Regions from separate parts of the Arthrobacter sp. AOP29-A2-19 genome, predicted to be linked through region 2. Evidence: predicted binding sites of a transcription regulator. Region 2 holds the regulator's gene; each other region holds the start of a gene.
The links. The regulator LexA, encoded in region 2, represses DNA repair genes until DNA is damaged. The targets are predictions, from matches to a motif close to TCGAACANNTGTTCGA.
Positions count from the first base shown of each region.

Region 1: a site for LexA is predicted at 4,732-4,747, ahead of AC3ZJJ_RS06520 (DUF6504 family protein). Genes of this name have one in related genera too.
Region 3: a site for LexA is predicted at 2,591-2,606, ahead of AC3ZJJ_RS13670 (4-hydroxyphenylacetate 3-hydroxylase N-terminal domain-containing protein). Genes of this name have one in related genera too.

Region 1 is NZ_CM176894.1:1,427,859-1,434,860, reverse strand. Features, by position in the region: gene AC3ZJJ_RS06555 (uridine kinase family protein) at 1-391, opposite strand, end outside; gene AC3ZJJ_RS06550 (lipoyl protein ligase domain-containing protein) at 437-1,177, shown strand; gene AC3ZJJ_RS06545 (MBL fold metallo-hydrolase) at 1,284-1,913, opposite strand; gene AC3ZJJ_RS06540 (S-(hydroxymethyl)mycothiol dehydrogenase) at 1,914-2,999, opposite strand; gene AC3ZJJ_RS06535 (glutaredoxin domain-containing protein) at 3,103-3,372, opposite strand; gene AC3ZJJ_RS06530 (SOS response-associated peptidase) at 3,408-4,184, shown strand; gene AC3ZJJ_RS06525 (VOC family protein) at 4,200-4,652, opposite strand; gene AC3ZJJ_RS06520 (DUF6504 family protein) at 4,859-5,170, shown strand; gene AC3ZJJ_RS06515 (DNA polymerase III subunit alpha) at 5,167-7,002, shown strand, end outside.
Region 2 is NZ_CM176894.1:1,935,468-1,942,469, forward strand. Features, by position in the region: gene priA (bifunctional 1-(5-phosphoribosyl)-5-((5-phosphoribosylamino)methylideneamino)imidazole-4-carboxamide isomerase/phosphoribosylanthranilate isomerase PriA) at 1-492, opposite strand, end outside; gene AC3ZJJ_RS08970 (hypothetical protein) at 563-718, opposite strand; gene hisH (imidazole glycerol phosphate synthase subunit HisH) at 718-1,353, opposite strand; gene hisB (imidazoleglycerol-phosphate dehydratase HisB) at 1,354-1,974, opposite strand; gene AC3ZJJ_RS08985 (histidinol-phosphate transaminase) at 2,041-3,162, opposite strand; gene AC3ZJJ_RS08990 (LysM peptidoglycan-binding domain-containing protein) at 3,252-3,713, opposite strand; gene lexA (transcriptional repressor LexA) at 4,002-4,724, shown strand; gene AC3ZJJ_RS09000 (ATP-dependent DNA helicase) at 4,784-6,793, opposite strand; gene hflX (GTPase HflX) at 6,786-7,002, opposite strand, start outside.
Region 3 is NZ_CM176894.1:2,962,028-2,969,029, reverse strand. Features, by position in the region: gene AC3ZJJ_RS13685 (carboxylesterase family protein) at 1-219, shown strand, start outside; gene AC3ZJJ_RS13680 (Zn-dependent alcohol dehydrogenase) at 235-1,326, opposite strand; gene AC3ZJJ_RS13675 (zinc-binding dehydrogenase) at 1,449-2,534, shown strand; gene AC3ZJJ_RS13670 (4-hydroxyphenylacetate 3-hydroxylase N-terminal domain-containing protein) at 2,663-4,165, shown strand; gene AC3ZJJ_RS13665 (MmgE/PrpD family protein) at 4,174-5,583, shown strand; gene AC3ZJJ_RS13660 (flavin reductase) at 5,624-6,775, shown strand; gene AC3ZJJ_RS13655 (ABC transporter substrate-binding protein) at 6,804-7,002, shown strand, end outside.

The DNA of each region.
Region 1 (7,002 bases), 510 kb from region 2:
CGTCCACGGCGACGCCCCTGGCGCGCAGCGGATCGGCGACCTCGTCCACGAAGACGCCCTCGGCGACCACCGGGCCGTCCTCCAGCGCCACGTCCCGGTACCCCGCGTAGCTGGACGTGGCGATCGAATAATTCGGGACCTGAGCCCTGCCGGCCTCGAGCAGCAGCATCAGCGCGTCCACGGCGGCGTCGCGGTTCCAAGTGCCGGGATGGTCCCAGTCCACTTCGCCGTAGGGCGTCACGGGAAGGGGCGAGGCGGGCACGTGTTCGGAGAGTTGCCGGTAGAAGTTGTCCAGTTCCACGTGCGGGCGGCCGTAGCGCGCGGCGAGGTAGGACTTTCCGGCGCCGGAGGCGCCGCCGAGCAGCAGGACGGGGGTGAGGGGATGGGGCACGGCACCATTATTCCCCGGCGTCCGTTCACACCTAGAATCGTTCCCATGAGCGAGTGGAGCCCCGGGGCCGCCAACATGCCCCTGACGCTGCTGAGCGCGGGGGCCACCGGGGATCCCGAGGCGGATCTGCTCGCGGGAATCGAGCTCCTTCACGAGGTCCGGTCCGGGGCCAGGCCGGCGACACTTCGCATCTACCGACCGGACCCGACGCTCGCCTTCGGTCAGCGCGACGTCCGCCTGCCTGGCTTCACGGAGGCCGTGGCGGCCGCGGCCGCGGCGGGGTTCGCGCCGGTCGTCCGGAAGGCCGGGGGGCGGGCCGCCGCCTACCATCGGGGCACGCTCATCGTGGACCACATCGAGCCCGCCGCGGAGGCCATGGTGGGCCACCAACACAGGTTCAAGGCCTTGGGAGGGCTGTACGCTCGGGCGCTGCGCACGCTCGGGGTCGACGCCGGCGTCGGCGAGCTTCCCGGCGAGTACTGTCCCGGCGAATACAGCGTCCACGGGCGGCCGGGCGCGGGCTCGACGGCGGCGTCGCCGGTCAAGCTGGTCGGCACCGCCCAGCGGGTGGTCTCGGGGGCCTGGTTGTTCGCCTCGGTCTTTGTGGTGGAGGACTCCGCCCCGCTTCGCGCGGTGCTTTCCGACGTCTACGGCGCCATGGGGCTGCCGCTGGATCCGGCGACGGCGGGTTCCGTCGAGGATCTGGTCCCCGGCGCCACCGTGGCGGACGTGGAGGCCGCGCTGCTCGACGCCTACGCGACGGCTGTGGGCGTCTCCGGCCGCTGAGCGGCCGGCCCGCCTAGCATGCCCGGCGCCAGCGCCGCGCGACGGCCAGTCCCGGGGGCGCCGGCGCCCCCGGAGGGCCGCCGGCGCCGCGGTTCCGGTCGCATGGTCAGTGCCCCCGGGCGATCCACTCGTCCAGGTGCGGGGCCTCGTCGGCGATCCTCGTAGCATCGCCGTGTCCGGTGTTCACGACCGTCCCGCCCGGCAACACGAGCAGCCGGTCGCGGATGGACCCGATGATCGTCGGGAAGTCGCTGTAGGACCGGCCCGTGGCCCCCGGCCCCCCGTTGAACAGGGTGTCGCCGCTGAACAGCACGCCCAGGTCCGGCGCGTGGAAACACGTGGACCCGGGTGAATGGCCGGGCGTGTGCAGCGCGGTCAGGGTGGTCCCGGCCACCTCGAACGCGTCGCCGTCGGCGATGGACGCGTCCGGGCGCGTGCCCGGGAAGACGTCCTCCCACAGCATCTGGTCCTCGGCGTTCATCGCGACGGGCGCCCCGACCAGTCCGGCGAAGTCGCGCGCGTGGCGGATGTGGTCGTCGTGGCCGTGGGTCAGCAGGACCGCCTTGACCGAGCGCCCGCCGACCGCCTCCGCGATGGCGGCAGGGTCGTGGGCGGGATCGATGACGAACACCTCGGAGTCGTCTCCGACGATCCAGACGTTGTTGTCGACGTCCCAGGTCCCGCCGTCGAGCGAGAACGTCCCGGACGTCACGAGGTGCTCGATCCGCGCGCCCATCTAGAGCTCCACCACGGAGCGCAGGACGGTGCCGGCGTGCATCTTGTCGAAGGCTTCCTCGATCTGGTCCAGGCCGATGCGCTCGCTGACGAAGGCGTCGAGGTCCAGGCGGCCGAGCTTGTACTGCTCCACCAGCATGGGGAAGTCCCGCGACGGGAGGCAGTCGCCGTACCAGGAGGACTTCAGGGAGCCGCCGCGCCCGAACACGTCGAGGAGGGGGAGTTCGAGCGTCATCTCGGGCGTGGGGACGCCAACGAGCACCACGCGGCCTGCGAGGTCGCGGGCGTAGAAGGCCTGCTTGTACGTCTCGGGCCGGCCGACGGCCTCGATGACGACGTCGGCGCCGAAGCCGCCGGTCAGCGCCTGGATCGCGGCGACGGGATCCTCGTCGCGGGAGTTGACGCCATGGGTTGCGCCGAGGCTCTTGGCCAGCTCGATCTTGGCCGGGTCGATGTCCACCGCGATGATCGTGGTTGCGCCGGCGAGCCGTGCCCCAGCGATGGCAGCGATGCCGACCCCGCCGCAGCCGATCACGGCCACGGACTCGCCGCGCTTGACCTCGCCGGTGTTGATGGCGGCGCCGATGCCGGCCATCACGCCGCAACCCAGGAGCCCGACGGCGGCGGGATCGACGTCGTCGTCGACCTTGGTGCACTGGCCGGCCGCGACGAGCGTCTTCTCGGCGAAGGCCCCGATGCCCAGGGCGGGGGAGAGCTCGGTGCCGTCCTCGAGGGTCATCTTCTGGGTGGCGTTGTGGGTGTTGAAGCAGTACTGGGGCTGGCCCTTGGCGCAGGCCCGGCACTCGCCGCAGACGGCCCGCCAGTTCAGGATGACGCGGTCGCCCACCGCGACCTCCGTGACGTCGGGGCCCACCTGGCTGACGACGCCGGTGGCCTCGTGGCCCAGCAGGTACGGGAAGTCGTTGCCGATGCCGCCCAGCTTGTAGTGGAGATCGGTGTGGCAGACCCCGCACGTGAGGATGTCGACCACGGCCTCCCCCGGGCCGGCGTCCGGAACGATGATTGTCTCGATGACGACGGGCGCGTCCTTGGCCTTGACGACGACGGCCTTGACCTTCTGTGGCATGGGGGTCCATCCTCTCGGCCGCGTGCGGCGGCCAACGGGTTGCGATACGTGGGCGGCGCCGGCACCCGGGGGTGCCGACGCCATTTATCCAATCACACGACCGCTAGAGCCGTTCGCGCACCTGCTCAATGCGCGGGTTCGTGACGGCCGAACCATCCGGGAAGACCAGCGTCGGCACGGTCTGGTTGCCCCCGTTGAAGGACTCGACGATTTCGGCCGTGCCGGGCACGTCCTCGATGTTGACCTCGCGGTAGGCGATGCCGTCCGCGTCCATGGCCCGCTTGAGGTTGCGGCAGTAGCCGCACCACGACGTGGTGAACATGGTGACGGTTCCGTCGGCGGGCACGTATTCCTGAAGATTCGCAGCAGTCATGTCCGCGTCAACGATGCCTGTGAGAGTCTTATTCCATGTGCGGACGATACGTGATGGCGCGGGCCGTCGGGGATCTGGTGGCGGAGCTCGAGGCGGAGGCCGACGAGGCCATGGAGCTGCGGCAGTCCTGGAACGTCGCCCCGACGTCGGACGTGCCGATCGTCCTGGAGCGCCTCATCGACGGCAGGCGCGTGCGCCAGCTGCACGTCGCCAAGTGGGGCCTGGTCCCCGCATGGGCGAAGGATCCATCGGTGGGGGTGCGGTCCTTCAATGCCCGCAGCGAGACCGTTGTGGAGAAGCCGTCGTTCCGCAAGGCGGTGCACGCTCGGCGCTGCGCGGTTCCCGCCGAGGGGTATTACGAGTGGCGCAAGACCGGCGAGGGCAAGTCGCTGGCCAAACAGCCGTACCTGGTCCGTCCCGCGGACGGTTCGCTCATCCTGTTCGCCGGCGTCTACGAGTGGTGGAAGGACCCGTCCAAGGAGGACGGGTCCCCGGGCCAGTGGCTGCTCTCGACGTCGATCCTCACCGCCCCGTCCCCGGAGCCGGGATCGGGGAACCCGGCGCTTGAGGAACTCGCGAGCCTGCACGACCGGCTCCCCATGCCGTTGGACCGCGACGCCCTCTCCGACTGGCTCGATCCCCGGGACACGGACGCCGCGTCCCTGGTGGCGTGGGCCCGCGACGGTGCGTACCGCGTGGCCTCGAAGTGGGAGTTGCGCGCGGTGGATCCGGCGGTGGGCAATGTCCGCAACGACCACCCCGACCTCATGGAGCCCGCGGCTCCCGCGGAGCCGGTGGCCGGGCTGTTCTGATGCGGCCGCCGGCCCTCAGCCCAGTTGGATGCGGCCGTGGGCGTCCATCCCGAAGGCGGGGTTGTGGACGAAGTCCCAGCGGAACCCGTCCGGGTCGGCGACACAGGCGCTGGTGCCGCCCCAGTCGCGCGTCTCGGGTGCGTTGACACCCGTGGCCCCGGCGGCCAACGCATGCCGGTAAAGATCGTGGACCCCCTGCGCGCTGGAAGTGTTGTGGCCTAGGGAGACGGGCGGGGCCTGGGGGCCGAAGCCGACGTCGCCGTACTCGCCTGGCATGCTCGCCACGTTCCAGAGCGCCAGCATCAGACCGTGGCCGGCCTGGACGAAGGCGATCTCCCCGGGCAGGTGCTGGAGCAGGCGGAAGCCGAGCCCGCCGACGTAGAAGTCGCGCGATGCCTCGACGTCGCGCACACCGAGGGTGACCGCGGAGATGTTCGGGACGGCCGTTGTGGCGGGGGTTGGTTCCATGCGGCAAGCCTAGGCGGCCCGGCACCGCTCCAACAGGGTGGCGCAAAGTGTCGGTGCCCGCGCATAGCCTCGTCTTGATTCGAACACATCTTCGAATACAATGGAGTTGCCGCCCCACCGCTTCCCAGGGGCGTTGGCTTCCCGTTCCCATTGGTGCTTCCGGGGTTCTTCTCACGCTCCCGGCGCACGGAAATGGAGGTTGCCCAATGGGCCTGTTCACACAGTCCGTGGAGGTCGAATGCACGCCCGCCGGCCTGCCGCTGCGCATGCGCTGGCAGGGACGCGAATACCGGGTCGCCGCGCAACCGGTTCGCTGGTTCGAGCGCCGCAAGTGGTGGTCCGAGGAGGTCCGTGCGGAGCGCGGACGCGGCCCCGGGCTGGTCGACCACGAGATCTGGAGGCTCCAGGTCCGCCAGGCGGGCCTCGGGCCGCTCCGGACGTTCGAGGTTTCACGCCAGGTGGAGACCGGCCGGTGGCGGCTGATCCGCATCCACGACGCATTGAAAGAGAGCGCGTGAGCTTCACCCATCTCAACGTCTCCACCGCCTACAGCGCCCACTACGGGGTGTCGTGGCCGGAGGAACTCGCGCGCCGGGCGGCAGCGGACGGCGCCGACGCGTTGGCCTGCACCGACCGGGACGGCCTCTACGGGACGGTGAAGCACCTCAAGGCCTGCCGGGAAAACGGGCTGGATCCGATTGTCGGGGTCAGCCTCGCCGTGCTCGAAGCCGACCCGGCGGGCTCGCCGTCCCGGAGGCCGCTGCCTCCCCGCGTTGCGGGCCGCGTGATCGTGCTGGCGCGCGGCAAGTGCTCCGGAGCGGGATACACCGCGCTGTGCCGCCTGGTCTCCGCCGCCCACGAGGGAACCGGCGCCAACGGCAAAAAGCCCGTGGGGGTCACCCGGGCCGAACTGGCGCGCCATGCCGCGGGCCCGGGCGGAGAGCCCGTCCTGATGGTGCTCGCCGGCCCCCAGTCCGACGTCGGCGAGGCGGCGCTGCGTCGCGACTACGGGCTTGCACGGAGCCTGCTGGGGAGGTGGCGCGAATCCCTGCCGGACGGCGCCCTGGCGGTGGAGGCCGTCACGCACCTCAGCGCGCCGGGGGAGAGGCTGAGCACGGCGCACGCCGTGCGCATGCTCAGGGCGGCCCGCGACTGCGGCGTCCGGGCGGTCCTGAGCAACGCGGTGCGCTACTCGGACCCGGACGGCGCCGCCACGGCCGACGTGCTGGACTCTGCGCGCGCCCTCAGTTCGCTGGACACGCTGAAGGACCTCCAGCCCAACGGGCAGGGATGGCTGAGGGGGGCAGCCGCCATGAAGGAGCTGGCCCGGGAGATCGCGGTCGAGTCCGGCGACGGCGCGGCGGCCGCCGCCCGTCTGCTCGGGGACACCGAGTCCGTGGCCGACTGGTGCCGGCTGGATCCCGTGTCGGACGCGGGCTGGGGAATACCGGTGGTCCCGGAGGCGACGGTGATCGGAATCTCCGGGGACCCGCGCAACGAGTTGGCGGAACGCTGCGGTGCGGGAGCGAACCGCCTGTTCGCCCGGGGCCTCGATGCCCCGGGGGTGCGCGGGCGCCTCGAGCATGAGCTGGACACCATCTCGCGCCTGGGATTCTCCTCCTACTTCCTCACTGTCGCCGAGGTGTCCAGGATGATCACCGACATGGGGGTCAGGGCCGCCGCCCGCGGCTCGGGCGCCTCGAGCCTGGTGAACTACCTGCTCGGCGTCAGCCATGTGAACCCGCTTGCCCACGACCTGCTGTTCGAGCGGTTCCTGTCGATGGACCGGTCGACGCTGCCGGACATCGACATCGACGTCGAAAGCGCGGAACGCCACCGCGTCTACAGGAGCATCTTCAAGCGCTTCGGCTCCGAGCGCGTCACCCTGATGAGCATGCAGAACGGATACCGGGCCCGCGGGGCCGTCCGCGACGCCGGCCTGGCCCTGGGCTTCGAGGGCGGGGAGATCGATGCCATCGCCAAGCAGCTGTGGCGCTTCTCGGCCAGAAACTTCCGCGAGGCGCTCGAGGAGAAGCCGGAACTGCGCCAGTTCGCCGACCGCGTCGGGGCCGAGCGCCAGCTGGACCTGCTCGTGGACCTGACGGAACGCCTGGACCGGCTGCCTCGGCACATTTCCATGCACCCGTGCGGGGTCATCCTCGGCGACGTGTCGCTTCTGGACCGCACCCCGGTCCAGCCCAGCGGCCTCGGCCTGCCCATGAGCCAGTTCGACAAGCACGACATGGACCCCATGGGCATGCTCAAGCTGGACGTGCTGGGCGTGAGGATGCAAAGCGCCATGTCGTTCGCGCTGCGCGAGGTGGTGAGGATCCATGGGAGCGGGCAGGCC
Region 2 (7,002 bases):
GCCGGCATCCTCAAGGCGGGCGAGAACCTCCCAAAGGTCGCCGCCCTCCTTGGTCCAGCCGCGGGCAGCGAGCGTCGTTCCGCGCACGTCGAGCCCGACGGCGATCTTGTCTCCGTGGCGCTCGATGGCCCGTGCTGTCCACTCCGGATTCTCCAACGCGGCGGTGCCGAGGTTGACGCGCGCCGCGCCGAACTCGAGTGCGCGGTCCAGGGACTCGTCGTCGCGGATGCCGCCAGAAAGCTCCACCTTGATCGAGAGCTCGTCGGCGACCCTGCGCAGCACCTCCGTGTTGTTGCCCCGGCCGAAGGCGGCGTCCAGGTCCACGAGGTGGACCCACTCCGCGCCGTCGTTCTGCCACGCCATGGCGGCCTCGAGTGGATCGCCATAGCCCGTCTCGCTGCCGGCCTCGCCCTGGACAAGGCGCACGGCCTGCCCGTCGGCGACGTCGACGGCGGGAAGGAGCTCGAGAACGGGGACGTCGTGGTTGGTCATGTTCGGCACTTTCGGTTCGTTGGGTGTATGTGGTGCGCGGTGGTCCCGCCGCCAAGGCGGCGGGGCCGCGCTAGTCGGCGAAGGTCAGGACGTAGGCCGCGAGGAGTGAAAGGCCCGCGAGGACCCAGCAGGTGATGGTCCACGAGACGTGTGCGCGCTGCTGCCGCAGCGAGATGGCCCCGCCCGCGAGGATGCCGGCCAGAGCCATCAGCAGGATGCTCCACATCAGAGGGTCCCGAGCCAGTTCTCCAGGAGTTGCGCCCCCGCGTCGCCGGACTTCTCCGGGTGGAACTGCACCGCGGACAGCGGGCCGTTCTCCACGCCGGCGATAAAGCGCGCGCCGTGCTCCGACCACGTGACCTTCGGCGGCGTCATGGCGGGCTGGAGGACCTCGAAGTCCCACGTCTGGACGGCATAGGAGTGCACGAAATAGAAGCGCTCGTCCTCAATGCCGGCGAACAGGCGCGTGCCGGCTGGGGCCTTGACCGTGTTCCAGCCCATGTGCGGGACGATCGGCGCGGGAAGGAGTTCAACCGTTCCGGGCCACTCGCCCAGCCCCTTGGTGCGGACGCCGTGCTCGACACCCTCCTCGAAGAAGACCTGGTGTCCCACGCAGATCCCCATCACGGGACGGTTTCCAGCGATGCGGCGTCCGATGTAGCGCGCCGCGCCGACGTCGCCGAGTGCCTTCATCACCGCGGCAAAGGCGCCGACGCCGGGTACCAGGAGGCCGTCCGCCTCCAGGACGTCCTCGGGCCGGGCGCTCAGGGTGACCGACGCCCCCACCCGTTCCAGCGCGCGAACGGCCGATCGCACGTTCCCCGAACCGTAGTCCAGGACCGTGACCTTGGGCGCAGCCATCTACAGTGCGCCCTTCGTGGAGGGGATGGCGTTGCCGATGCGCGCGTCGGGCTCGACCGCGGTCCGCAGCGCGCGGGCCAGCGCCTTGAACTGGGCCTCCACGATGTGGTGCGGATCCCTACCGCCCAGCACCCTCATGTGGAGGCAGATCTGGGCGTGGAGCGTCAGCGACTCGAAAACGTGGCGCGTGAGGGACCCGGTGAAGTGCCCGCCGATGAGGTGGTATTCCTGCCCGGCGGGCTCCCCCGAGTGCACCAGGTAGGGGCGCCCGGAGATGTCGACCACCGCGTGCGCCAGCGCCTCGTCCAGCGGCACCGTCGCCTCGCCGAAGCGGCGGATTCCCGCCTTGTTGCCCAGCGCCGTGCGCAACGCCTCTCCGATGGTGATGGCAACGTCCTCCACCGTGTGGTGGACGTCGATGTGCGTGTCCCCCGTGGCCTCGACGGTCAGGTCGATCAGGGAGTGCTTGGACAGCGCGGTCAGCATGTGGTCGTAGAACGGCACCGAGGTGCTGATGTTCGCGACGCCGGTCCCGTCGAGGTTGAGCTCCACGAGGACCGACGACTCGCTGGTCTTGCGCTCCATGCGGGCCCGTCGGCCGTTGGGCGATTCTGCAGACATAGATGATCCTTAGGCCTGGAAGGTGGTGGGCGGCGCGCCGGAGGGCAGGCGCCACCTAGGGCAAGTCTACCCGCGGGCCCCCGACGGTTCCGGCTCGAGCAGCTCCTCGAGCCGGTTCAGGAAGGCGGTGGTTTCGGCCTCCGTGCCCGCCGTCACACGCAGGTGGCCGGGGATCCCGACATCCCTGACCAGGACGCCGGCGTCCAGGAGCCCCTGCCAGATCCGGCCGGGGTGCTCCATCCCACCGAAGAACACGAAGTTGGAGTCGCTCGCGGCGGGCGAGAGTCCCAGCCGCTTGAGTTCGTCGACGATCCTGTCGCGCTGCATCTTGATGTCCTCTACGGTGGCCAGCAGCACGTCGACGTGCTTCAGCGCGGCGTTGGCGGTCGCCTGGGTAACGGCGGAGAGGTGGTATGGAAGCCTGACGAGCCGCAGCGCGTCGGCGATCTCCGGCACGGCGGCCATGTAGCCGAGCCGTGCGCCCGCAAGCGCGAAGGCCTTGCTCATGGTGCGGGAGACGATCAGCCTGTCGCGTCCGGGCAGGAGGTTCAGTGCGGAGCGGGTGCCGATCATGGCGAACTCGGCGTACGCCTCGTCGACGATCACGATGGCCTGGCTCGCCTCGCCGGCCTCGTAGACCGCCTCCACCACGTCGAGTCCCAGGGCGGTCCCGGTGGGATTGTTCGGCGAGCAGAGGAAAACGATGTTCGCTCCGCTGGCGGCAACCTGTTCCGCGGCCGACTCCGCCGAGAGGCCGAAGTCCTCGGAACGGACACCCCGGACGTAAGCGGTGTCGGTCCCGCTGGCCAGCAGCGGGTACATCGAATAGGTGGGAGGAAAGCCCATGGCGATGCGGCCTGGGCCGCCGAACGCCTGGAGAATGTGTTGCAGCACTTCGTTGGATCCGTTGGCGGCCCAAACGTGGTCGGCCGTCAGCCCGTGCCCGAGATAGTCGGCAAGGCGCTGCCGCAGTTCGGTGAACTCGCGGTCGGGGTACCGGTTGAGCCCCGGGGCGCAGGCCGCGACATCGGCCGCGATCGCGGCACTGACCTCGGGGGGCACGGGATGGGTGTTCTCATTGACGTTGAGCAGGATCGGCACGTCAAGCTGCGGGGCACCGTACGGCTCGAGTCCCCTGAGGTTGTCCCGAAGCGGCAGTCTGGCCAGGCGCTTAAGCTGATCACTCACCGGACAATTCTAGTGCGGCACCGATCGGCGCCCCAATCGCGTCGGTCCACGGGTAACATTCGCCGGCGCGGCGCGCTCCTGGCGCGGCCCTACCGACCGGACGGGACGAACAGTTCCTGACCGGGAACCAGCGTTGGGCCGGAAAGGTTGTTCAGTTCGACGATCTCCGCGATGATCTCTCGCGGGTCGCGGTGCGGCGCGAATTCGGCTGCCAGCGCCCAGAGCGTCTCGCCCTCCACGACGGTCACCGCCGCGGCGTCGACGGGCGATGCCGCACCGGCTCCGGCTGCCATGGCGGGCGCGGTGAAGACGCCAAGCAACACCAGGAGGGCCGTGGCCCCCAGCATGACCGGAAGCCCGATCAGCAGGAAACGGCCGCGGCGCGTCAGGTGCACACGCCGTGGAACGTCGGTGGTGTGCCCCGACGAGGGCTCGGCGTCCGCGCCGACGATGCGGAGATGGGGGACGGCCACCGCGGACCGTGCGGCGGAGCCGGCGCTATGGGGGCGTGCCGCGGGGCGAACAGTTGCGGGGAGCGCGATCTGAACCATGACGTGCCTTTCTGATTGCTTCGGCCCCCAGCATGCGGGGGTTCGAATCCGTCCGTGTTCGAAGTTCTTGGCTTCGAAACTTTCATTCGAACGCATCTTCGAATTTTACTTCTCCAGTTTTAGCATGCCTAGACGATGAATGTCGAGACACGTTCGAACAAACCTTTGAAAGAGGTACCCGTTCCACTAGCGTTGAGATAAGCCGCCAGTGGGATCGACTACACCACCGGCCACCGACAGAATGCGCAACTCTCCCGCAGCGACGGGACAACGAGGATGGGGTACAGCATGAGCACAGCGGAGAATCCGGCGCCGAAAAAGGCGCCGAAGAGCCTCACCATCCGGCAGAAGAAAATCCTCGAAACCATCCAGCGCGCCGTGGCCTCGCACGGGTATCCCCCGTCCATGCGCGAGATTGGCGACACGGTGGGCCTGGCCAGCCTTTCCAGTGTCACGCACCAGTTGGCGCAGCTCGAGAAGCTCGGCTACATACGCAGGGATCCTCGCCGGCCGAGGGCCATGGAGATCCTGATGCCGCTGACGCTCAGCGAAGGGGCCAAAACGGAGTCGGCCTCGGGCGAGGCCGACCTGACCGCGATCAACGGCATGCCCGTTTCCGAGCTGAGCACGTCCGCGGACACCGCCATGGTGCCGCTGGTGGGGCGCATCGCCGCGGGCGGGCCCATCCTGGCCGACCAGACCATCGAGGACGTAATGCCGCTGCCGCGCCAGCTCGTCGGCCACGGGGAACTGTTTATGCTCAAGGTCAGCGGCGACTCGATGGTGGAGGCTGCCATCTGCGACGGAGACTGGGTCGTTGTGCGCCGCCAGCAGAACGCCCAGAACGGCGACATCGTGGCCGCCCTGCTGGACGACGAGGCGACGGTCAAGACGTTCCGCCAGCGGGACGGGCACACGTGGCTCCTCCCCCAGAACCGCCAGTACGAACCGATACTCGGCGACCACGCCACGATCATGGGCAAGGTCGTCTCGGTGATGCGTTCCCTCTAGCCCGGGGAGCGGGCCCTGCCCGCCGGCGTACCGGCGGCGGGGACCCGTTGGGCGCTTGCCTAGGAGCCGGCTAGCCGCTCCAGGGCGCCCAGCACCGTCTTCTTGTCTGTCGTGGCCCACATCGGCGGCAGCGACGCGCGCAGGAAACTCCCATAGCGCTCGGTGGCCAGCCGGGAATCGAGCACGGCCACCACTCCCTTGTCCGCCGTCGACCGGATGAGCCTTCCCGCACCCTGGGCCAGCCGGACCGCCGCGTGGCTCGCGGAGACCGCCATAAATCCGTTCCCCCCGTGACGCGCCACGTCCCGGCTCCGGGCCGTGGACAAGGGATCGTCCGGGCGCGGGAAGGGAATGCGGTCGATCACGACCAGGCGGCAGGCGGGCCCCGGGACATCGACGCCCTGCCAAAGGGTCATGGTGCCGAACAGGCACGTGTCCCGTTCTTCGCCGAACCGCTTGACCAGGGAGGCCATCCCCGACTCTCCCTGGCAGAGGATCTCCTGCTCGAGGACCGGTCGCAGGGCCTCGGCGGCCTCCTCCGCCGCCCGACGGGACGAGAAGAGGGCAAGCGTTCCGCCTCCGGCCGCGCGGATCAGGTCGCCCAGTTCCGCGAGCGCCTCGGGCGAGACGTTGCGGGAGGGCTTGGGCAGGTGTTTGGCGACGTACAGCATTCCCTGGCGCGGATAGTCGAACGGGCTCCCCACGTCGACCCCCGTCCACGTCGGCGCACCGTCGCCCAGGAGGCCCAGCGAGCCGGCCACGGGTTCGAAGGCCGCCCCGATGGCCAGCGTTGCCGATGTCAGGACCACGGTACGACCCTCGAAAAGCCCCTCCCGCAGGCGTCCCGCCACGGACAGCGGCGCGACGTTGAGCGTTGCCGGTGTCGATTCGTCCGGCTGAACGAACCCTTGGCCGGGCGTGAAGGCACCGGGGCGGGACGCCCACAGGACCTCCCGCGAGTCCTGGGCGGACTCGAAGCGGTCGCATTGCTCGACGAGGTAGACCAGCTGCGAGCGGGCCATCTGCCGACCCCCGTCGACCGTCTCGTTGGGCGCGGGCTTCGAGTCGGAGAGGGCCACGCGAGCGGCCTCCCTGACTTGCGCCACGGAGGCGGCCTGCTCCGCGTTGAGCCCGGAGGGCATCAGCCCGGTGGGGACTCCCTCGAGGCTGCGCTGGAGCGCCCTGCCAGCCTGGTTGAGGGCCTCCACGCTGACGGCGCAGTGCTTCCGGGCGGCGGAGGCGGCGGCACTAACGAGGGCGACGGACAGTGGGCGCGTCACCGAACTCGTTACACGGTCCTGGAGTTCGTGGGCCTCGTCGATGATGACGGTATCGAATTCGGGAAGCACGGCCAGACCCTCGAAGGCGGCGACCGCGAGCATGGCGTGGTTGGTGATGACGATGTCGGCGTCCGCCGCCTTTTTGCGCGCCAGTTCGCTGAAGCACTCCTCCGCCATGGGGCACTTCTGTGCCCCCAGGCAATCCATGGCCGTGACCGAGACCTGCCGCCAGGCGCGGTCGCTCACACCCGGGACCAGGTCGTCCCGGTCGCCGGACTCCGTGTCCTCGGCCCATTCGCGCAGGCGGACGACCTCCTGGCCCAACGCGCTGCCGGGGCCGGCCCCGGCCGTCAGCGGCCTCGCCGCGCCGTCGTCGCCGAGGGAGAAGAGCGCGCCCTCGTCCTCGTCGGGATACCCGCCACCCAGCTTGTACTTGCAGACGTAGTTGCCGCGCCCCTTGGCGAGCGCGACGTCGACCGGCCGAGGAAGGTGTGGCCCCAGCTGCTTCAGCAGCCGCGGCACGTCCCTGCCTACGATCTGGGCCTGGAGCGCAAGGGTCGCGGTCGAGACGACGACGGGCTTGTCCGACTCGAGGGCGTGGGCGATCGCGGGAACCAGGTAGGCGAGCGACTTGCCGGTGCCCGTCCCGGCCTGCACCAGAAGGTGCTTGCCGGATTCGAGGGATTCGCACACCTTCTGCGCCATTTGGTGCTGTCCGGGTCGGTTCTGTCCGCCCATTCCCTCGACGGCAGCATCGAGAAGTCCAAGAACGTCGTCGACCTCAGCCATGGACGGCGAACTGCTCCAGTTCGGCCGCCAGGCCCTCGCGGACCTTGACGACCATCCTTGTTCCGTGCTCCACGTGCTCGGTTTCCAGGATTTCCGCGTCCGAGCCGTGGAGGCGGTTGACGACGTCGCCGCGCTCGTAGGGCACAAGGAGCTCCAGACGCACGTCCGGCCGAGGGATCGACTCGCTGATCATGCGCAGCAGTTCCGGT
Region 3 (7,002 bases), 1.0 Mb from region 2:
CCGATGCTCCAGGGACTCGACGGGGACGTGCTCGAGGCGGTCGGCGCGGACCTGCGCGCCCTGCTGCTGGGCTTCGTTCGCTCGGGGGTCGCGTTAACCGCCGACGGGATGCCCGCGCCGGTCTTCGACCCGGCGCGGCCGCGGATGCTTCGGCTGACCGCCGGCGGGACGGCAACCGCGGTCCCCGAGACCGGGTTGTCGCCCCGCCGCCAGCCATAAGGCCTCCCCGGCGCGCTAGAAGCGCGTGATGACCGACCGGGCCACCGAGCCGCCGCGCAGGGCCTCGTAGCCGGCGTCGATCCCGTCCAGGCCGATGTGGTTGGACACCAACTCGTCGAGCTTGAACCGGCCCTGCAGGTAGAGGTCCGCATACAGGGGGATGTCCACCTTCAGGTTCGTGGATCCCATGGCGACGCCGCGGATCCCCTTCTGCCGGCCCATCAGGTCGCCGAACGGCGTGATGTCGATCGTGGCCCCGGGGCGGTGGACGCCGATCAGGTAGGCCGTGCCGCCGATCCCCAGCATGGCGACGGCGTCCATGGCGGTCTGCCGCAGGCCGATGACCTCGAACGCGTGGGAGGCGCCGCCCCCGGTCAACTCCCTGACCGCCGCCACGGCGTCGGTTTGGGACGGGTCGACGGTGTCCGTGGCGCCGAAGACCCTGGCGAGCTCGAGCTTGCCCGGCTGCAGGTCCACCGCGATGATGCGCCGCGCGCCGGCCAGCGCCGCGCCCTGGACGACGTTCAGGCCCACGCCGCCGCAGCCGATGACGACGGCGGTGTCGCCCGGACGGATGCGGGCGGAGTTGATGGCGGCTCCCGCCCCCGTGACGACGCCACAGCCCAGCAGCGCGGCCCGGTCGAAAGGGATGTCCTCGCTCACGGCGACCACGGAGTTCTCGTGCACCAGCACCTGTTCGGCGAACCCGCCCACGCCGATGAACTGAGTCAGGGCCTCTCCGTCCCGGCTCAGCCGCGGGGCGGCGCCGGGGGGCCGCTCGGCCTCCTGGGGCGCGCGGCATTGGAACGGCCTTCCCGTCCGGCACCCGGTGCAGTGCCCGCAGCTGGCGATGGGCGAGGTGACCACGTGCTGGCCCGGCCGGAACCCGCTGACACCGGGCCCGCAGGCGGCGACGACGCCGGCCACCTCGTGACCCAGCACCGCCGGAAGCGGGAAGCCGACGTCGTTCGATGCGACGTGCAGGTCGCTGTGGCACAGGCCGCTGGCCCGGACGTCGATGAGGACCTCCCGGCCGATCGGCTCGGCGATCGCGATGTCGTGGATGGCGAAGGGCGCACCCACCCCGTCGATTACTGCTGCCTTCACTCCGTGCTCCTCATCTTGGGGGAACCGCCGGTCAGCGGCGGGCGTGACGTGGGCCACAAGAAAACATAGTATGACTTTTAGTACAAAAAGTATTCAAGAATCTTTTATCTGAGGAGTGCGTTATGAAGGCAGCGGTCATCAACACCCCCAACGGCCATTTCGACATCGAGGAGCTCGTGATCTCCGATCCCGTGGGTGGCGAGGTGCTGGTGGAGGTGAAGGCGGCGGGCTTGTGCCACTCGGACATGCTGGTGGCCTCCATCGACCGCGGGAGGCCGCTGCCGATGGTGGCCGGCCACGAGATGGCGGGCATCGTGGCCGCGGTCGGCCCCGACGTGCGCGGCCTATCGGTGGGCGACCACGTGGTGGGCTCCGAGGTGAGCTTCTGCGGTCATTGCGAGGAGTGCGGGCGGGGCAACACGTTCCGCTGCCTGGCGCCGGGCGAGATCGTCCGTGCCGCCGACGCCGGGCCCAAGCTGCGCCGCGGCGGCGAGACCGTCCAGGCCTTCGGCGTCGCCGGCTTCGCCGAGTACACGCTCTGCCACTCCAACAAGCTGGTGCGCATCCCGAAGGAGATCCCGTTCCCGCAGGCGGCCGTCCTCGGCTGCGCGACCACCACCGGGGTCGGCGCCGCACTGAACACGGCCAAGGTCCAGCCGGGGGACACGGTCGCGGTCGTCGGGCTCGGCGGGATCGGGCTGAACATCCTCTCCGGCGCCCGCATCGCCGGCGCGTCCACCATCATCGGCATCGACGTGCACGCCTCCAAGTTGGAGTTGGCGTCCCGCTTCGGGGCCACGCACACGGTCAATTCCGCCGGGGAGGACGCGGTGGCGCGCGTCCGCGCAATCACGGGCCGGGGCGTCCACCACTCCTTCGAGGCGATCGGGCTGGGCAAGACCCAGACCCAGGCCATCGACATGACCCGGGTGGGCGGCGGCGCCTACTTCATCGGCATTCCGCAGGGTGCGCCGTTGGAGTTGAACGTCATGACGCAGCTGATGATGTCCCAGCGCCGCATCCAGGGCGTGTACATGGGGTCCAGCGACATCCGGCGCGACATCCCGTACTACGCGGACCTCTACCTGCAGGGCCGGTTGAACCTCGACGACCTCATCGCGCGGGAAATCCGGTTGGACGACATCAACGAGGCCTACAGGCTCCAAGGGGCGGGCGGCATCGCCCGCAGCGTGATCACGGCGTTCTAGGAAATTGATCCCGCCGAGTCCTTGCCAATGTCCCGACCGGTAAATAGAATCAAGTACAGAATATATTTTCTATACGAAAATATGTAAGACGATCAGGGGCGCAGGTCCCACCGCCGAAGGAGCACAAAGTGACCGCACGCACCGGAGCAGAATACAGGGCCGGACTGGACGACTCCCGGGAAGTCTGGCTGGGCGACGAGCGCATCAACGTCGTCGAGCACCCCGCCTTCAGGGGCTCCGTCGAAGGAATGGCCGCGTACTTCGACTACCAGCACAAGTACGCCGCCGACTGCCTGATGGAGGACCCGGCCACGGGCGGGAGCATGAACGTCAGCCTCTCGCTGCCCAGGAGCGCCGAGGACATCGCCCGCCGCCACCGTGCCTTCGACCGCCTGGCCCGGTACTCCAACGGCATGCTGGGCCGCACGCCCGACTATGTGAACGTGGTCCTCGCCGGCCACGTCTCCCGCAAGGACATCTTCGACAAGTCCGGCGACCCGGTGTTCCACGAGCGGCTCGCGGCCTACCACCAGGAGGTCGTCGACAGGGACCTCGCGCTGACCCACACGATCGTCCACGCCGCCATCGACAAGAGCGTCGGCGAGCTGCAGGGCATGAACGAGGAGCTCACTCTGCGCGTCGTCGAGCGCACAGCGGAGGGTCTGATCGTCCGCGGCGCCAAGATGCTGGCGACCCTGGGCCCCATCGCCGACGAGCTGTACGTCTACCCGGCGGTTCCGATCCAGCCCGGCTTCGAGGAGTACGCGCTCTCCTTCGCGATCCCCGTCGCCACCCCCGGCGTCGTCGCCGTCTGCCGCGACCACTACGGCGTGGACGCGGAGATCGTGGACCGGCCCTTCTCCTCGCGGTTCGACGAGCAGGACGCCGTCATCATCTTCGACGACGTGCTGGTGCCGTGGGGGCGCGTATTCATCGACGGCAACCTGGACGTCTACAACTCCCTGAACTCCGGCACCGCCACCGGCAACACCCAGCAGCAGACCGCCATTCGCGCCTGCGTGAAGCTGGAGTTCGCGTACGACCTCTGCGTGCAGATGGCCAAGGTCACCGCCACGGACACCAAGGCGGACGTGGCGTCGATGCTGGGCGAGATCTACTCCTACCTGCGCATCGCGCGCGCCGTCGTCCACTCCGCCGAGGTCAACGCCTCGGACTGGGGCGGCGGGGCGTTCTTCTGCCACGACGACATCTCCGCGCTGCGCACCATGATGCCGCTGTGGATGGTCCGGGTGAACGAGATCATCAAGTCGATGGGGTCGCACAACCTGCTGGCCACGCCGACGTCGGCCGCGTTTGGCGACCCACGGCTCGGCCCGCTGCTGGAGAAGTACCTGCCCGGGGCCAACGGCATCTCCGCCCAGGAGCGCGCCCGCATCTTCCGCACCGCCTGGGACTTCGCAGGTTCCGCCCTGGGCAGCCGGATCGAACTCTACGAGCGCTTCTATCTCGGCTCCGTCGCCCGCGCCCGCGCCCTGGACCACCGCAAGGCCCAGGCCAAGGGGGAGACCGGCTCCTACCGGGCGCTCTTCGAGGAGGCCGGCATCGCGCCGGCGCCCGCGGCGCCGTTGGACACGATCGCGGCCATGCAGGCCGCCGGCGCCAGGGCGTAGGTTCCGCCATGACCACCACCACTCGGGCGACGGCGACCATCACCGACACGGTCAGCGCGCACATCGTGGGCACGGGCTTCGATGCCTTCGATGCCCGCACCATCGCGCGCGCCAAGGTCCGCATCCTGGACTCGCTGGGCAACATCGCGGCCGGCCACCGCGCGCAAGGCAACGACGCATTGCTCGCGCTGGCCTCCCGGTGGGGCGGGGCGCCGGAAGCCACGGTGCTGGTGCACGGAGTGAGGGTTCCGGCCCACACCGCCGCCATGCTGAACGCGGCCATGATGCGCTCCTACGACTTCGAGGCGATCGGCGCGGAGGGGCCCGGCCACACGCAGGCAGCCGCGCACCTCTCGGGCACCACGGTCGCCGTCGCGCTGGCCGTGGCCGAGCAGCGGGGCGCCGGGGGCAGGGACCTGCTCACGGCCCTGATCCTCGGCGACGACCTGACGGCCCGGCTGGGCATGGCGCAGGGGTTCGACGTCTACTCCGGCCAGGACAACACGGGCACCATCAACGGCCTGGGCGGTGCGGCGATCGCCGCCAAGCTCCGGGGGCTGGACGCGCCGCAGCTGCGCAACGCGCTGGGCATCGTGGAAAACCAGTTGGCCGGGACGGTCGCCAACATCTTCGACCAGACGCTGGCCTTCAAGTTGCCCATGGCCTTCGCGGCCCGCAACGCGATCGTCTCCGCGGAGCTGGCGGAGCTCGGGTTCACCGGACCGATCGACGCGATCGGAGGGAAGTTCGGCTTCCTGGACGTCTTCGGCACCAACCCCAAGCCGGAGGGCATCACCGCGGACCTGGGGGAGGCCTTCTACGGCGACTGCGTCATCAAGCCGTGGTCCGCCTGCCGCGCCAGCCACCCCTCGCTGGACGCCTGCGTGCGGTTGGTGACGGCGAACGACGTCGTTCTGGACGAGATCGAGGAGGTCCGCATCCACGTCACGCCGCGGACGCTGGCCGGGTTCGTGGGCCAGGAGTTCGAGGTCGGCGACTGCCCCGAGGTTTCGGGCGCGTTCAGCATCCGCTTCACCGCCGCGACGGCGCTGATGTACAAGACGGTGCGTCCGGAGCACCTGAACGTGGAGCACATGGGCGACCCACGCCTGCGCGGGCTGCTGGACAGGATCACGCTGGTGGACTCCCTGGAGCCCACCGAGTACCTCACCGCCGAAGTTGAGCTGTTCATGCGCGACGGGACACGGTTGCACACCCGCGTCGACTCGCCCCTGGGCGACATCCACGCGAACCCGCTGAGCGAGGAGGCCATCAGCGAGAAGTATTACGCGAACGTCGAGTTCGGCGGCCGCGTCAGCCGCGCCAACGCCGAGCGCGCAGCCGACACCATCCGCGATCTCGAGTCCCTCGAGAACATCTCGACCCTGGTCGAGCTCTTCACCCCCGCGAACAACTAACCGTCCCGCGGCGCCCGCCGCATCTCCCCAGGAGGCAACCATGAGCAGCACCCACACCACACCGGTCACCGCCCTCGACCCGATGGTCTTCCGCAACGTCGTCGGCCACTTCGCCAGCGGCGTCACGGTCATCACCACCAACGTCGACGGCGAGCTGTTCGGCACCACGGCCTCGGCCGTCTCCTCGCTGTCCATGGAGCCTCCGATGATGCTGGCGTGCCTCAACCGCTCCAGCTCCACGCACGACGCCGTGGTCAAGGCCGGCTACTTCGGCATCAACATCCTGGCCGAGGAGCAGGGGGACCTGGCCATGAAGTTCGGCCGCAAGGGAGCCGACAAGTTCGACGGCGTCTCGGTCACCGTCAGCGGGCACGGCGGGGTGCCGATGCTCGACGGCGCCCTGGCGCAGATCGTCTGCCGGGTAGAGGAGACCCCCACCGGCGGCACGCACACCGTGTTCTTCGGCCTGGTGCAGGAGGCCTCGGCCCGCGAGGGCGCAGAGCCGCTGGCCTACTACCGCGGAACGTTCGGCCGCCTGGAGCGGGTCAAGGAACTCGCGGCGTACGACGCCGTCCGCGACTGGGTCCTCCACCGCCGCACGCCGCTCGGCGAGGCGCTCGAGCCCGAGGCCATCGCCGGCGAGGTCCGCTCGGACGCCAACAACGTGCACAACGCCTTGGTGAAGCTCTCGGCCGAGGCCCTCGTGACCCGCGGCGACGACGGCAGGTTCACGCCCACCCCGATCACCGAGGAACTCATCCGCTCCGTCTACGAGGGCCGCGCGACCATCGAGCTCGGCGTGTTGGCCAGCCACTTCGACAAGCTGACCGACGCCGACGTCGAGGAGCTCTCCGCCATGGGCGAGCAGCTGGGCCGGCTCCGCGAGCGCGGTGCCGACGCGCTGGACGAGTTCCTGAGGCTCAACGCCAAGTTCCACAACCGCCTGGTCTCCGTGGCCGGATCGGTCCAGCTCACCGACGCCTACCGCCGCCTCGGCATCGGCACCGTCTGGCGCCAGGCGCTGGCCGGCAAGGACTGGGCCCGCCTGATGGACCACAGCCACGTGGTCGCTCTGACCGAGGCGCTCCGCGCCCGGGACGCCGCCAGCGCCGCCAAGGCCATCCGCGAGCACACGGACTTCGGGAAGGCCCTGGCCCGCGAAGTCATCGCCGGCAACGGCGGCGCGGTCTAGGCGCCCGGACACAGGGATCGGAGGAAACATGTCATGCACCTATCGCGCCGCCCTGCCCGTGGGTGCGCTGGCGGCGGCCGTTGCGCTCGCGCTCACCGGTTGCGGGGGCGGCGGCTCCGCCGCCCCCGCCGAGGGCAAGCAGCAGCTGAAGGTCGTCGTCGCGCCTATCCAGTTCGAGGCCGCCCACATCGCGCAGCAGGAGGGCTTCTTCGAGGACGAGGGGCTGG